2 regions of the Devosia sp. Z11_6 genome follow, and region 2 is predicted to be linked to the other one. Evidence: predicted binding sites of a transcription regulator. Region 2 holds the regulator's gene; the other holds the start of a gene.
What was found. The regulator LexA, encoded in region 2, represses DNA repair genes until DNA is damaged. The targets are predictions, from matches to a motif close to TGTTCNNNNTGTGTTCNG.
Positions count from the first base shown of each region.

Region 1: def (peptide deformylase) is a predicted target of LexA. The motif match lies at 4,132-4,149, and genes of this name have one in related genera.

Region 1 covers NZ_JBYUNQ010000008.1:77,044-83,569, forward strand. Annotated here, with positions in the region: gene dapE (succinyl-diaminopimelate desuccinylase) at 1-548, shown strand, start outside; gene AC3YMN_RS17795 (hypothetical protein) at 545-1,087, shown strand; gene AC3YMN_RS17800 (hypothetical protein) at 1,102-1,671, shown strand; gene truA (tRNA pseudouridine(38-40) synthase TruA) at 1,668-2,405, opposite strand; gene fmt (methionyl-tRNA formyltransferase) at 2,552-3,472, opposite strand; gene def (peptide deformylase) at 3,590-4,105, opposite strand; gene AC3YMN_RS17820 (GFA family protein) at 4,223-4,609, shown strand; gene AC3YMN_RS17825 (ArsR/SmtB family transcription factor) at 4,659-5,021, shown strand; gene AC3YMN_RS17830 (SRPBCC domain-containing protein) at 5,018-5,488, shown strand; gene AC3YMN_RS17835 (DUF6894 family protein) at 5,521-5,760, opposite strand; gene AC3YMN_RS17840 (DNA recombination protein RmuC) at 5,933-6,526, shown strand, end outside.
Region 2 covers NZ_JBYUNQ010000003.1:128,287-134,812, forward strand. Annotated here, with positions in the region: gene moaC (cyclic pyranopterin monophosphate synthase MoaC) at 1-446, shown strand, start outside; gene AC3YMN_RS09985 (molybdopterin molybdotransferase MoeA) at 443-1,645, shown strand; gene lexA (transcriptional repressor LexA) at 1,754-2,467, shown strand; gene AC3YMN_RS09995 (NUDIX hydrolase) at 2,566-2,874, shown strand; gene AC3YMN_RS10000 (IlvD/Edd family dehydratase) at 3,559-5,388, opposite strand; gene AC3YMN_RS10005 (2-dehydro-3-deoxygalactonokinase) at 5,603-6,523, shown strand.

The DNA of each region.
Region 1 (6,526 bases), on a different contig from region 2:
ACAACCCGCTCCCCGTACTGTCCCGCATTGCTCTCGCCCTGAGCGAAACGCGTCTCGACACCCCGACCGAGCATTTTCCGGCCAGCAATCTCGAGCTCACCTCGATCGATGTGGGCAATCCCACCGCCAATCTGATCCCCGCCGCCGGGACGCTGCGCTTCAATATCCGCTTCAACGATGGCTGGACCCCCGACACCCTGGCACAATGGGTGCGCGAGCGCATCGCCGAGGTGGATCCCTCCGGCACCACCGTGCGGTTCGAGGTCATCGGCCGCCCCTCGCTGTCCTTCCTGTCCCCCCTCGGCGAGCATGTTGCATTGCTGTCGGACACCATCGCGGACTGCACCGGGCAGCGCCCGCAATATTCCACCGGCGGCGGCACTTCGGACGCCCGCTTCATTGCCCCCTATGGTCCGGTGGTGGAATGTGGTCTTGTGGGCCCCAGCATGCACAAGATCGACGAGCACATCGCCATCTCCGATCTCACCGGGCTGACCGAGATCTACACGCAATTCATGCGCCGCTTTTTTGCCGGTGCGGTTGCGTGAAGCTCTGGGCGGCGCTCACCCGGGCCTGGCGCGGCTGGATGCTGCTGCTGCGCGGTGACCCCGCCTGGTCGCAGCACTTCACCCTGACCAATGCAGGCCTCGCGGCCGCGCTGTCCATCTTCCTGTTTGTGGCCTTTCTGTCCGTCGCCTTCGCCTCCATGGGCGTTGGCATGCCCAGCATGATGGGCATCGCTTCGGCGCTGGTGGTGCAGGCGCTCTCGATCCTGGCGCTGCTGCTGGCCATCCAGATCACCAAGCGCGTTCTGGCCAGCCCGGCCCCGCTGCGCACTTTGCTGGTCCCCGGCATTTATGCGCTGGTGGCCTATCTTGTTGCCGGGACGGTGGTTTCCCTCATCGGCGGCCCCGCGCTGCTGCTGGTCTGGCTCGCGCTGGGCTATTTGCTTTATCGGCTCGGCCGTGTTGCGGCCGGCTGGAGCCGAGGCGTTTCGGTCGCATTTGCAGTTTTAACGATCGCGCTGCTTGTCGGCATGCCGGTGAGCCTTTACATGCTCCTGAACCCCGCCGCGTCCCCCCTATGATTGCCGAGTAACCATTGGCCCAGCCGACCACGAGTTTTCGCGATGAACTGGCTAGTGCGGCACGCGGCTGCTTTGCGCTCCTGACCGGCAACCGGCAGGCAGCAAGCTTTTTCGATTTCAGCCAGCGCGGCCTGATCGGCTCCTTTATTGCCTTCCTCCTGGCCAACGCGATCTCGGCCTTTGTGCCGCAATTGTTCGGCCTTGGGCTTGAGCCGGGCCTGGCCACCCGTGGCCTGCTGATGAATGGCGTGTTGTTCCTGCTCCAGGCGGCTCTCGCCTATGTGGTGCTGCGCCAGCTCGGGCGCACCGATGGCTTCGTGCCCTTCCTGGTCGCCGATAACTGGACCACGTTCTTCACCGCCTTCCTGTCGCTGCTCCTGCTGCTGGTGGGCGACGGCGGCGGCATTGCCTTTTTCGGCGTGATCATCGTCGTGATCATCATCGACATCAACATTGCCCGCCTGATCGTGACGCTCTCGCCCATGCAGGTGGCGATGTTCATTGTCGCCCAGCTGGTGGGCGCCAGCATCGGGCTGCTGCTATTTTACGGCATGCTGATGCCGGCAGTGCCGCCGCCCGTCTAGTAGTCGACGCCGGTCAGATACAGCCCGGCTGACGGCGCCATCGCCCCGCATTGCCGCCGGTCGCGCGCATCGAGCACCTGGCGCAAGCGTTCCGGCGCCCATTTGCCCTCACCGACGAGCTTGAGCGAACCCACCAGCGAGCGCACCTGGTGATGCAAGAAGCTCCTGGCACTCGCCACCACCACAATATGTTCGCCCTCGCGCCGCACATCGAGCCGGTCCAGCGTGCGCAGCGGCGACTTGGCCTGGCACTCCGCCGCCCGGAACGTCGTGAAATCATGCAGCCCCAGAATGCCCTGCGCCGCTTCGTGCATCGGCTCGGCTTGGAGCGGCATGGGCAGGTGCCACACATGGTTGCGCTCGATCACCGCCGGCGCCCGTCGATTGAGGATGCGGTACTCATAGTGGCGCGCGGTGGCGGAAAACCGCGCTTCAAAGCTCTCATCCACCGCTGCGGCCGATATCACCGCCACCGGATGGGGCCGCAAGTGATAATTGAGCGCCTCGCGCACCCGGAACGGGTCCCAAGGGCGGGAAAGGTCGAAATGCGCCACCTGGCCCAGCGCATGCACCCCCGCATCGGTGCGCCCCGCCGCTTGCGTCACCACCCGCTCGCCCGAAAACCGCTCGATCGCGTCTTCCAGCACGCCCTGCACGGTCAGCCGGATCGGCTGCACCTGCCAGCCCGAAAACGGGGTTCCGTCATATTCAAGAACCAGCTTGAACCGCGCCATGGCTCAACACCGGCCCAAGGTCTGGCCTCCCCGCCCCCTTGAGGGGAGGGGCCGGGGGAGGGGGTCCGTCAGTGACCCACAAGGCCACCCCCCACCCCGGCCCTCCCCCTCAAGGGGGAAGGGAGCACAAATCTCGAACTTCGCGATCAACTGAGCATCCTCGGCAGCGCACCGGCACCGCGCAGGAACGTCGCGGCATCCATCGCCGTCTTGCCTTCGCGCTGCACCTGGACGAGCCGCACGGCGCCAGTCCCGCAGGCAATGGTCAGCTCCGGCAATACCGTGCCGGGCGCCCCTGATCCCTCCGCCAGCGTCGAGCGCAGCGCCTTGACGCGCACCGGCTTGCCACCGAGCTCGATCTCGAACCACGCGCCGGGAAACGGCGAAAGGCCGCGAATATGGTTGTGCACCTCAGCCGCCGGCCGCGACCAGTCGATCCGGGTTTCGCCCTTTTCGATCTTTTTGGCATAGGTGACGCCCGCTTCGGGCTGCGGGGTGAAATCAAGGCTGCCCCGCTCGAGCGCCGCCAGCGCCCGCCCCATCAAATCGGCCCCCACCCGCATCATGGTATCGTGCAATTCGCCCGCCGTGGTGTCGGGTCCGATTGGGATCACTTCGCCCAGCGCTACCGGGCCCGTGTCGAGCCCTTCTTCCATGCGCATCACCATGACGCCGGTCTGCGTGTCTCCGGCCATGATCGCGCGCTGCATTGGCGCGGCGCCCCGCCAGCGCGGCAACAGCGAGCCATGCAGGTTAAGGCACCCCTCACGCGGCGCTTCCAGAATGGGCTTGGGCAGAATGAGCCCATAGGCCACCACCACCGCGAGATCGGCATCATGGAGCGCAAATACGCCCTGCTCGTCGGGGCCCCTGAGTGAGCGCGGCGTCAGCACGGGAATGCCCATCGCTTCCGCCGCCAGATGCACCGGCGACTTGCGCTCGGCCTGCCCGCGCCCGGCTGGCTTTGGGGCGCGCGTATAAACTGCCACCACCTCATGCCCGCTCGAAACGATCTCGGACAGGGTCGGCACGGCAAATTCGGGCGTGCCCATGAAAACAACGCGCATCGGCAAACTCCCGGGCAGCAATCAAAACTTGGGGCAGGCCACAACCAGCCCACCCCTCGACAACATCTCAATCAAGTCAGCGGCCGCGGCAAGCCCCGGCCACGAGCAACACGGCGCTCAGCCCGCGGCGCGCTTGGCGGCCTTGTCGAACTTCTTGATCACCCGGTCGCGCTTGAGGCGGCTGAGATAGTCGATGTAAAGCACGCCATCGAGATGATCGATCTCGTGCTGGATGCAAACGGCCAACTTGCCATCGGCATCCCGAACCACTTCATTGCCATCCAGATCGGTGTACTTCACCGTCACCGCGTCAGGCCGCTCCACTTCATAGTAAAGCTCGGGGATCGACAGGCACCCTTCTTCGGTCACCTGGATCTGGTCGGAAACCTTGGTAATCTCGGGATTGATCATCACCAGCGGATCGGGCGTTTCGCCTTCGCCCGCTAGGTCCATCACCACGATGCGCTTCATCACCCCGATCTGGGGGGCGGCAAGACCAATGCCGGGCGCGTCATACATGGTATCCAGCATGTCCTTGGCCAGCGTCTTGATCTCCTCGTCCACCTCGGGGATGGCGTCGGCGACGGCACGCAGCCGCTGGTCGGGCAACACAAGAATGGGGCGGATAGCCATGTTTATTCGTCCAGGCAAAAGGGAATTGTTCCCGATATGGTATTTTCGGCGCTTCCGGTCAACTGCGCTGGAACCCCGCCAAGGCCGTTCCGTTGCCGCAACAGGGAGGATAACGCCATGCCAACAACCTATCAGGGTGGTTGCCGCTGTGGCGCGGTGCGCTACGAAGTGACGGGCGAACCGCTCAAAGTGGGCCTTTGCCATTGCACCGATTGCCGGCGCGAAACCGGCAGCACCTTTTTGTATTATGCCGACTGGCCGGTCGGGCGATTCTCTGTCACCGGCACTTACGCCACTTTTAAGGGGCGCAGCTTTTGCCCCCAATGCGGCGCGCCGCTCTTCCACCTCGGCGAAACCGGCGCTGAAATCGTGCTGGGCTCTCTCGATCAGGTCCCGGCCGCCTTCGTGCCCACCCGCGAAGGCTGGATCAAGCGCCGCGAACCCTGGCTAATCCCTGTCGCTGGTGCCGGTCAGTTCGAGCAGGACCCACCGCGCTCTGCCTGAGCGCCCCTTACCAACGCGCAACAGGTTTAGTTTGCCAAGTGGTGAACTGATGTCCATAGTTCACCACATGGAGAACTTTGACCCAGCCCTTGACGGAGCCTTTCACGCCCTTGCCGACCCGACCCGGCGGGCGGTGCTCCGCCAGCTGCTGGCTGGCCCCAAGCCGGTCAAGCAACTGGCCGAGCCCTTCGCCATGGGCTTGCCCGCCTTTCTCAAGCATTTGCGGGTGCTTGAGGAGACCGGTTTGATAGCGACGGAAAAAACCGGCCGTATTCGCACCTGCCGCATCGAGCCCGAGCGGCTGCTGCAAGCCGAAAGCTGGCTGGCCGAGCAACGCGCATTCTGGAGCGCCGGGGCGGATCGGCTCGCGGCTTATGTCGAAAACCATCTGGCCGAGGAGCCAAATCCATGACTGTTTGCGACGACGAACTCACCATTACTCGCTTCATCAACGCAGCGCCCGCCAAGGTCTGGACCGCTTGGAGCCGGCCGGAGCATCTCGCGCGCTGGTGGATCCCGGCGCCCATAGAATGCGAGGTGGTCAAGCTCGATCTGCGCCCCGGCGGCGGCTTTGAAACCCGGATGCGCGAAGGGGAGAGACCGTTCCAACCCCATGTGGAAGGCTGCTTTCTCGAGGTTTTGCCCGAGCAGCGCCTGGTCTGGACCACGGCCCTGGCCGAAGGCTGGCGTCCCACCGAGCCATGGCTGGCGCTGACGGCGATCATCACCTTTACGCCCGAAGGGCCGGGCACCCGCTATTCCGCTCGTGTCCTCCACAAAAACGCCGCCGATAGCCACAAGCACGCCGAACTGGGCTTTGATGAAGGTTGGGGCACCACCATTAATCAGTTGGCCGCTTACGCCGGGGAGCTCGACTGAATTGCGCGAACTGGTCGGCAGCGCCCACGCCGCTATTTCAGGGGCCGGATGGCAAAGCTCAGCGCCAGTTGCAGGATCGGCTCACCCTCTTCATTGCGCACCCACATGGTGATGTTCTTTTGCGGGTAGGCCCCGGGAATATGGTCCTTGGCCAGTTCCGCCAGGGCGCTTGAGGCTTCGTCGCGCGCGGCGTGGTCACTAGCCAGGTCAGAGCCGATCTCGTCCCTGAACAAGACGTCACCATCATCGGTATCAAAGAAATATAGTGGCATGGCTCTCTCCTGGCTCCACCCGCAACGCGCCGGGGGGGCGGGAGTAGGCATTCCCTAAACCTGTGTTGTTGCCCTATAAAATCCGGGTCACTCCCCCCGCAACTGGTCGCCAGTTGGCGCCACGCCGCACAAGAACATAGGAGGAACGCCCGAATCGTCCTAAACCAGCAGCATGGACAGCCCGCTTCTTGTTTTCGGCCAATTCGCAGTCACTCCGCTCCAGGCGCTCGCGGCGGGTGGCGGGCTCATCGTCCTGCTGCTGCTGGTGCTCGTGCTGGCGGCGCTGCGCACCGGGCAAGCGCGGGCGGCGGAAACTGCGGCGGTGCTGGCGCGCTCGGAAGCCATGGAGCGCCATCTCGCCGGGCTTATGCAGGTGCAGTCGGAGATGACGGGCCGCATGCAAACCATGTCCGAGATCTTTGGCTCGCGCACCTCCGATCTGGCCCGGCTGGTCAATGAACGGCTCGATTCCACCTCCCAACGCGTCGGCCAGGCCCTGCAGGAAACCCGCACCAAAACCGATGAGGGGCTCTCCAGGCTCCATGAACGGCTGGCGGTGATCGATCGCGCCCAATCTACCATGACCTCGCTCTCGAGCGAGATCGTTTCGCTCCAATCCATTCTGGCCAACAAGCAGACGCGCGGCGCTTTCGGGCAGGGGCGCATGGAAGCGATCATTGCCGATGGGCTGGCGCCCAACAGCTATTCCTTCCAGTCAACGCTTTCCAACAACAACCGCCCCGATTGCCTCGTACTCATGCCCAAT
Region 2 (6,526 bases):
GGGAAGCCCATATCGTTGATATCGGCGACAAGGCAGTCACCCGCCGCCGCGCCCTCGCCCAGGCGGTGATCAGCGGTCGGCCCGAAACCATTGCCGCCATCATGGGTGGCGCCCTCAAGAAGGGCGACGCCCTGGCCGTCGCGCGCGTCGCGGGCATCATGGCAGCCAAAAAGACCGCCGAGCTCATCCCTCTTTGCCACCCCATCCCGCTCACCAAGGTCAGCGTCGAGATGGAGGCGCGCGAGCCCGGCGCCATCACCATTCTTGCGACTGCCGAAACCACCGGCCAGACCGGGGTGGAAATGGAAGCCCTCGTGGCGGCCTCCACCGCCGCGCTCACGCTTTATGACATGGCCAAGGGCATTGACCGCGAGATGGTTATCTCCGCGATCTGCCTGCTCGAGAAATCGGGCGGCAAGTCCGGCGATTTTCAGCGGGCGCCATGAGCCTGCTCCCGGTTGAAGACGCCCTCACGGCCATTTTCGCCCGCGTGCCGCCCGCCCGCACCGAGTCGGTGCCGCTGGAAGCTGCCGCCGGCCGGGTGTTGACCGAGCCCCTGCTTGCCCGTCATGACCAGCCGCCCTTCCCTGCCAGCGCTATGGACGGCTATGCCGTGCGCGCCGCCGATATCGTGCCGGGCGCGAGCCTTGCGGTCGTGGGTACCGCCCAAGCCGGCGCCGGTTTTGGCGCGGAAGTCGCCCCGGGCACCTGCGTGCGCATTTTTACCGGGGCGCCCGTGCCCCCCCGCGCGGATGCCGTGATCATGCAGGAGGAAGCGACCCGCACCGGCGACCGCGTCAGCTTTGCCGCCCAGCCTCCCATCGGGCGTAGCATTCGCCCGCTTGGCGACGATTTCCGCCAAGGCCAAGAGCTGATTCCGAGAGGCTCTCGCCTCACTCCCATGCAACTGGCCGTCGCGGCCGCCGCTAATTGCGCGACGCTGCCCGTCGCCGTGCAGCCGCGCATAGCGCTCCTTGCCACCGGGGACGAACTGGTGCTGCCCGGCGCCACGCTCGGACCGGGCCAGATCGTCGCCTCCAACAGCTTTGGTTTGCGGCCGCTGCTTGCGCCTTACGCCGCCGAGATCCGCGACTACGGCATCGCTCCCGACAACCGCGCGGCGCTTGCCGAGCGCCTCGCCGCCATCTTTGCCGAAGCGCCCGATTTCGTCATCACCACGGGCGGCGCCAGTGTTGGCGACCATGACATCGTGCAGGAAATCCTGCTGAGTCTCGGCGTCCAGCTCGATTTCTGGCGCATCAATATGCGCCCGGGCAAGCCGCTTATGTTCGGCACAATGGCCAAAACCCTGGTGTTTGGCCTGCCTGGCAATCCGGTTTCGGCCATGGTGACCGCCGCCGTCTTCATCAAGCCGGCGCTCCGCCGCTGGCTCGGCGTCGCCGAACCCGCCCGCTGGCACCTGCCGCTTCTTGCGCCCACGCCGCCCAATACCGCCCGGCGCCACTTCATGCGTGCCCAAATGGTGCATTCAAGCCAAGGTGCGGGCTTGCTCCCGATCAGCGAAACCGATAGCGGTCATACCTCCTCGCTGGCCCGTGCCGATATGCTGCTGGTGCAGCCGGAGTACGATCCCGGACAACCCGCCGGCACCCTAGCTGCGGCCATTCCGCTGGACGGGTTCTAAGCAGAGCCAAAGAATTTTCTCCTGCGCCCTTGAGCGTTATTGCAGAACATAACTGGAACACCTATGCTCGTTCAGTCTTTGTTCCGATTCTGCGATTGAAGGGCTCCGATGCTGACGCGCAAGCAACATGAACTGCTGATGTTCATCCATGAGCGGATGAAGGAAAGCGGCATTCCCCCTTCGTTTGACGAGATGAAGGACGCGTTGGATCTGGCCTCCAAGTCGGGCATTCACCGCCTGATCACGGCGCTTGAGGAGCGCGGCTTCATCCGCCGCCTGCCCAATCGCGCGCGGGCACTGGAAGTGCTCAAACTCCCCGATTCGATGAACCCCGCGCTCGGCGGCCGCAAGGCCCGCTTCGAGCCCAGCGTCATCGAAGGCAATCTGGGCCGTGTTGCCGCTCCGCCGCCACGCTCGGGCTGGAGCGATGATTATGTGCGCCCCGTCGCGGTCCCGGTCATGGGCCGGATCGCCGCCGGTACCCCCATCGAGGCCATCCAGAGCCACTCCCACACGATCTCGGTGCCGCCCGAGATGCTTGGCCCGGGCGAGCACTATGCTCTGGAAGTGCGCGGCGATTCGATGATCGATGCGGGCATTTTCGATGGCGACACTGTGCTGATTCGTCGCCAGGATGTTGCCGGGACCGGCGAGATCATCGTTGCGCTGGTGGATGACGAGGAAGCCACCCTCAAGCGGCTGCGCCGCAAGGGCAACACCATCGCGCTTGAAGCGGCCAATCCCGCCTACGAAACCCGCATCTTCCCGCCCGACCGCGTCAAGGTTCAGGGCCGCCTCGTGGGCCTGCTGCGTAAATATTGACCCCGAGGGTCGAAAAACTCTGTCCCGTTCTGCTGCGGGTGGTGGCGCAAGAACGCCAGTGCTTGGCGTTCAGGCATCCTTTGGCTGGCTTGCAGCTGGTGAAAGGAACGCGGGAAGGCTCCGAGCCGATGGAAGTCGGTGCTCTGCGCGAACTCGCAGAGGAGTCAGGCCTCCAGGCAGAGGCTTTGCGCACGCTGCCATCCAGCAATTCCATTGCAGAGCAACAGCTTTGGCACTTCGTTGTGGTGAGTGCCGCCGCTCCCGTCCCCGAACACTGGTGTTACTTTACGCAAGATGATGTTGGTCATTGGTTCGAGTTCTTCTGGTGGCCACTCGAGCGCCAACCCGGACCCGAATGGCACCCCATGTTTCAGCGCGCCCTCGCCCATATAGGTCGCCACGCCTGAGCCCTGAGTTGGCCAGGAACAAGCGTCTTCAACGGAGCTCGTTGACGCCCAATAGTCCTCATGAGCCGCACCAGACCAGCGCCTTTGTGCCCCCTCCTTCACCCTCCCCCTTGAGGGGAGGGCCGGGGTGGGGGTTCAGTCCCCTCCTCCGCGAGTGACGTTAGACCCGGCTGGCCACCTCCAGCGTGCAATCCGCTCAAGCCCCATGCCCCCCGACAATAACTTATCCCCGCCCCCGCCGATCGCCCGCATAGTCTCCTCATCCGCGCACCCAAGCGAGATCATGACGAGTGGTTGGTGCGTGGAGGCTGGAGGATCGTGGGTCGCCGCGATCCGGCCGGTGTCCGCAAGAGCCGTGGACCTCTATCGTCCGGTGGTCTTGGGTGAAGAATCGCGATGGCAGCTGCACTGGCCATCGGAACCCTGATGTGGCGCAGGCAGCGGTGCCCGCCAGGGTTTAGTTCAACATCCGCGGAATCTGGCATGCGCCGCAGGAGGGAGCGGGCATCGGCACCCAGTCGCTGTTGGCGAGGCGGAGCTTCCGTTTTGCGCAACGTTTTTTGAGGCAATGCCTCGCCAACGCCGCTCCCAACCGGAGGCCTCGTGCCGACCGGAGTTTCGCCGTGCCTTGGAAACAAAAATCCCCGCCGAAGCGGGGATCTCGAAGTCGTTGGGGCTCAAGCCCTAGTGGTTGTCGCGCGGCACGCCATAGGTCTGGGCAATGCGCTGGTAAGCCACTGCTGGCTTGAGTACGGCGCCATTGCCAAGCTGGTCGACCAGCCCGCGCTGGATTTCCTGCCAGGGCGTCTGGTGCGCGGGGTACTTGTAGCCGCCCGCTTCCGCCAGTTCTTGCCGGCGCGTCGCAATCTCGGCGTCCGAGATCAGGATATCGGCGGTGCCATTGTTGAGGTCGATACGCACCCGGTCACCCGTGCGTAGGATGGCCAGGTTGCCGCCCGCTGCCGCTTCAGGCGAAGCGTTGAGGATCGAGGGCGAGCCCGACGTGCCGGATTGGCGCCCGTCGCCGATACAGGCCAGCGCGTGGACGCCCTTCTTGATGAGGTAGGCAGGGGGCCGCATATTGACGACTTCAGCCGCCCCCGGATAGCCGATCGGGCCCGCGCCGCGCATGAACAGCAGCGTGTGCTCGTCGATATCGAGGGAGGGATCATCGATCCGGTGGTGATAGTCCTCAGGACCATCGAACACCACGGCCTTGCCCTCGAACATGCCGGGATGCTCGGGATTGGCAAGGTAGCGCTCGCGGAACTCGGGCGAGATCACGCTGGTCTTCATGATCGCGTTGTCGAAGAGATTGCCGCGCAGCACCAGGAACCCGGCTTCTTCCTTGAGCGGCTGCTCGAACGGGCGGATCACCTTCTCGTCCTGGATGGGGGTGTTGCGGCAGTTCTCGCCGATGGTCTTGCCGTTGACGGTGGGTGCATTCTCACGGATCAGCCCCTGCTTCATCAGCTCGTTGACCACCGCCGGCACGCCGCCCGCATGGTAGTAATCCTCGCCGAGATATTCGCCGGCCGGCTGCAGGTTCACCAGCAGCGGCACCTTGTGCCCATAGGTCTGGAAGTCCTGCAGGTCGAGCTCGACACCGATATGCTTGGCGATCGCCTGGATGTGGATCGGGGCGTTGGTCGACCCGCCAATCGCGGAATTGACCACGATGGTGTTGATGAAATTGTCCTTGGTCATGATGTCGGAGGGCTTGAGGTCCTCATGCACCATGTCGACGATGCGCTTGCCCGTGCGATAGGCCATTTCCTGGCGATCGCGATAAGGCGCGGGAATTGCCGCCGAACCCGGCAGCTGCATGCCCAGCGACTCAGCCAGCGAGTTCATCGTGGTTGCCGTGCCCATCGTGTTGCAGAAGCCGGTGGACGGCGCCGAAGACGCCACCAGCTCGATGAACTGCGCATAATCGATCTCGCCGGCCGCCATCATCTGGCGCGCCTTCCACACAATGGTGCCTGAGCCGGTGCGCTCGCCCTTGTGCCAGCCATTGAGCATGGGGCCGACGGACAGCGCGATGGCGGGGATATTGACCGTCGCCGCACCCATCAGCATGGCCGGGGTGGTCTTGTCGCAACCAATGGTCAGCACCACGCCATCGAGCGGATAGCCATAGAGCACTTCCACCAGCCCGAGATAGGCCAGGTTCCGGTCGAGACCAGCGGTCGGGCGCTTGCCGGTTTCCTGGATCGGATGCACGGGAAATTCGATGGCAATGCCGCCCGCTTCCCGGATGCCTTCGCGCACGCGTTCAGCCAGAACGATATGATGGCGGTTGCAGGGGGAAAGGTCAGAACCGGTCTGCGCGATGCCGATGATGGGCTTGTTGCCCTGCAATTCCTCGCGCGATACGCCGAAATTCATGTAGCGCTCAAGATAAAGCGCGGTCATGTCCGGGTTCTCCGGATTGTCGAACCAGGCGCGCGAGCGCAGCTTCTTGGGCGCGCTGCCCTGCCCATTGGGGGAAGAGAAGCTGTTGTCTGCCGTCATTACCTTATTCCTCAATAGTTCCGCCGAGGCGAATACAGGCTGCTGTTTGCTACAGTTCTAGCATGTTAGTTGCAGGAGTGAACGCCAATCCTGTTGGATTTCGTCGCCCCTTGCGCTCGCAGGGCAACCGGGCGGCGTCGAATCGGCTAGGCGCAGGCCAGCGCAGCGACTAGGTTTGCCCGAAAGTGCGGGGCGGACTGCAAGAGGGGCAAGCATGAGTGAATTTGTGGATTGGGTCGGGGTTGATTGGGGCACCTCCAACCTGCGGGCTTGGGGCCTGAGTGCCGACGGCACGGTGATCGTTGCGCGCAAATCCGATCAAGGCATGGGCAAGCTGACGCGCGACCAGTATCCAGGCGTGCTCGAAACCTTGCTCGATGGTCTAGTCGGCAACAACGGCGGTGCGCTCGACGTATTGATCTGCGGCATGGCCGGCGCGCGCCAGGGCTGGTTCGAAGCGCCTTATTTGGAAGCGCCAACCGATTTGCGCGGCCTGATTGACGGCGCAGTGCGCCCGCCCATGCCCAACAATCACCTGGCCCCGGCAATTCTGCCCGGTGTGTGCCAGAAGGCCGGCGGCGACAATGTGATGCGCGGCGAGGAAACCCAGCTACTGGGCCTCGCGACCCTGCGCCCCAATGCCCATGGCGTGGTATGCATGCCCGGCACCCATTCCAAATGGGTCAGCATGAATGGCACCCGCATTGAGCATTTCTCCACCGCAATGACGGGCGAGCTCTTCGATCTGCTGCGCCATCATTCGGTGCTGCGCTATTCGCTGACTGAAGACAGCAATGGGCCCGAGCGCGCCGAAGGCTTTGCCGCGGGTGCAGAGGTCGGCCTCGAGCGGCCCGAACAGCTCACCAGCGAGCTCTTTGCGGTCCGCGCCAGTTCGCTCCTGTCCGGCCGTCAGCCCGGTTGGTGCACCGGCTATCTTTCGGGCCTCCTGATCGGCACCGAAATTGGCAGCCGCCGTGCGCTGATCGGCGAACAAACCGTTCCCTTGATCGGCGCCCCCGCGCTCTGCGCCCTTTATGCCGAGGTGCTCGGCATGATCGGGGCACAAGGCGAAGCCGTGGATGGAACCGAAGTGGTGCTCGCCGGCCTTAAAGCTGCACGTGCCTTTATCGTCTGATTG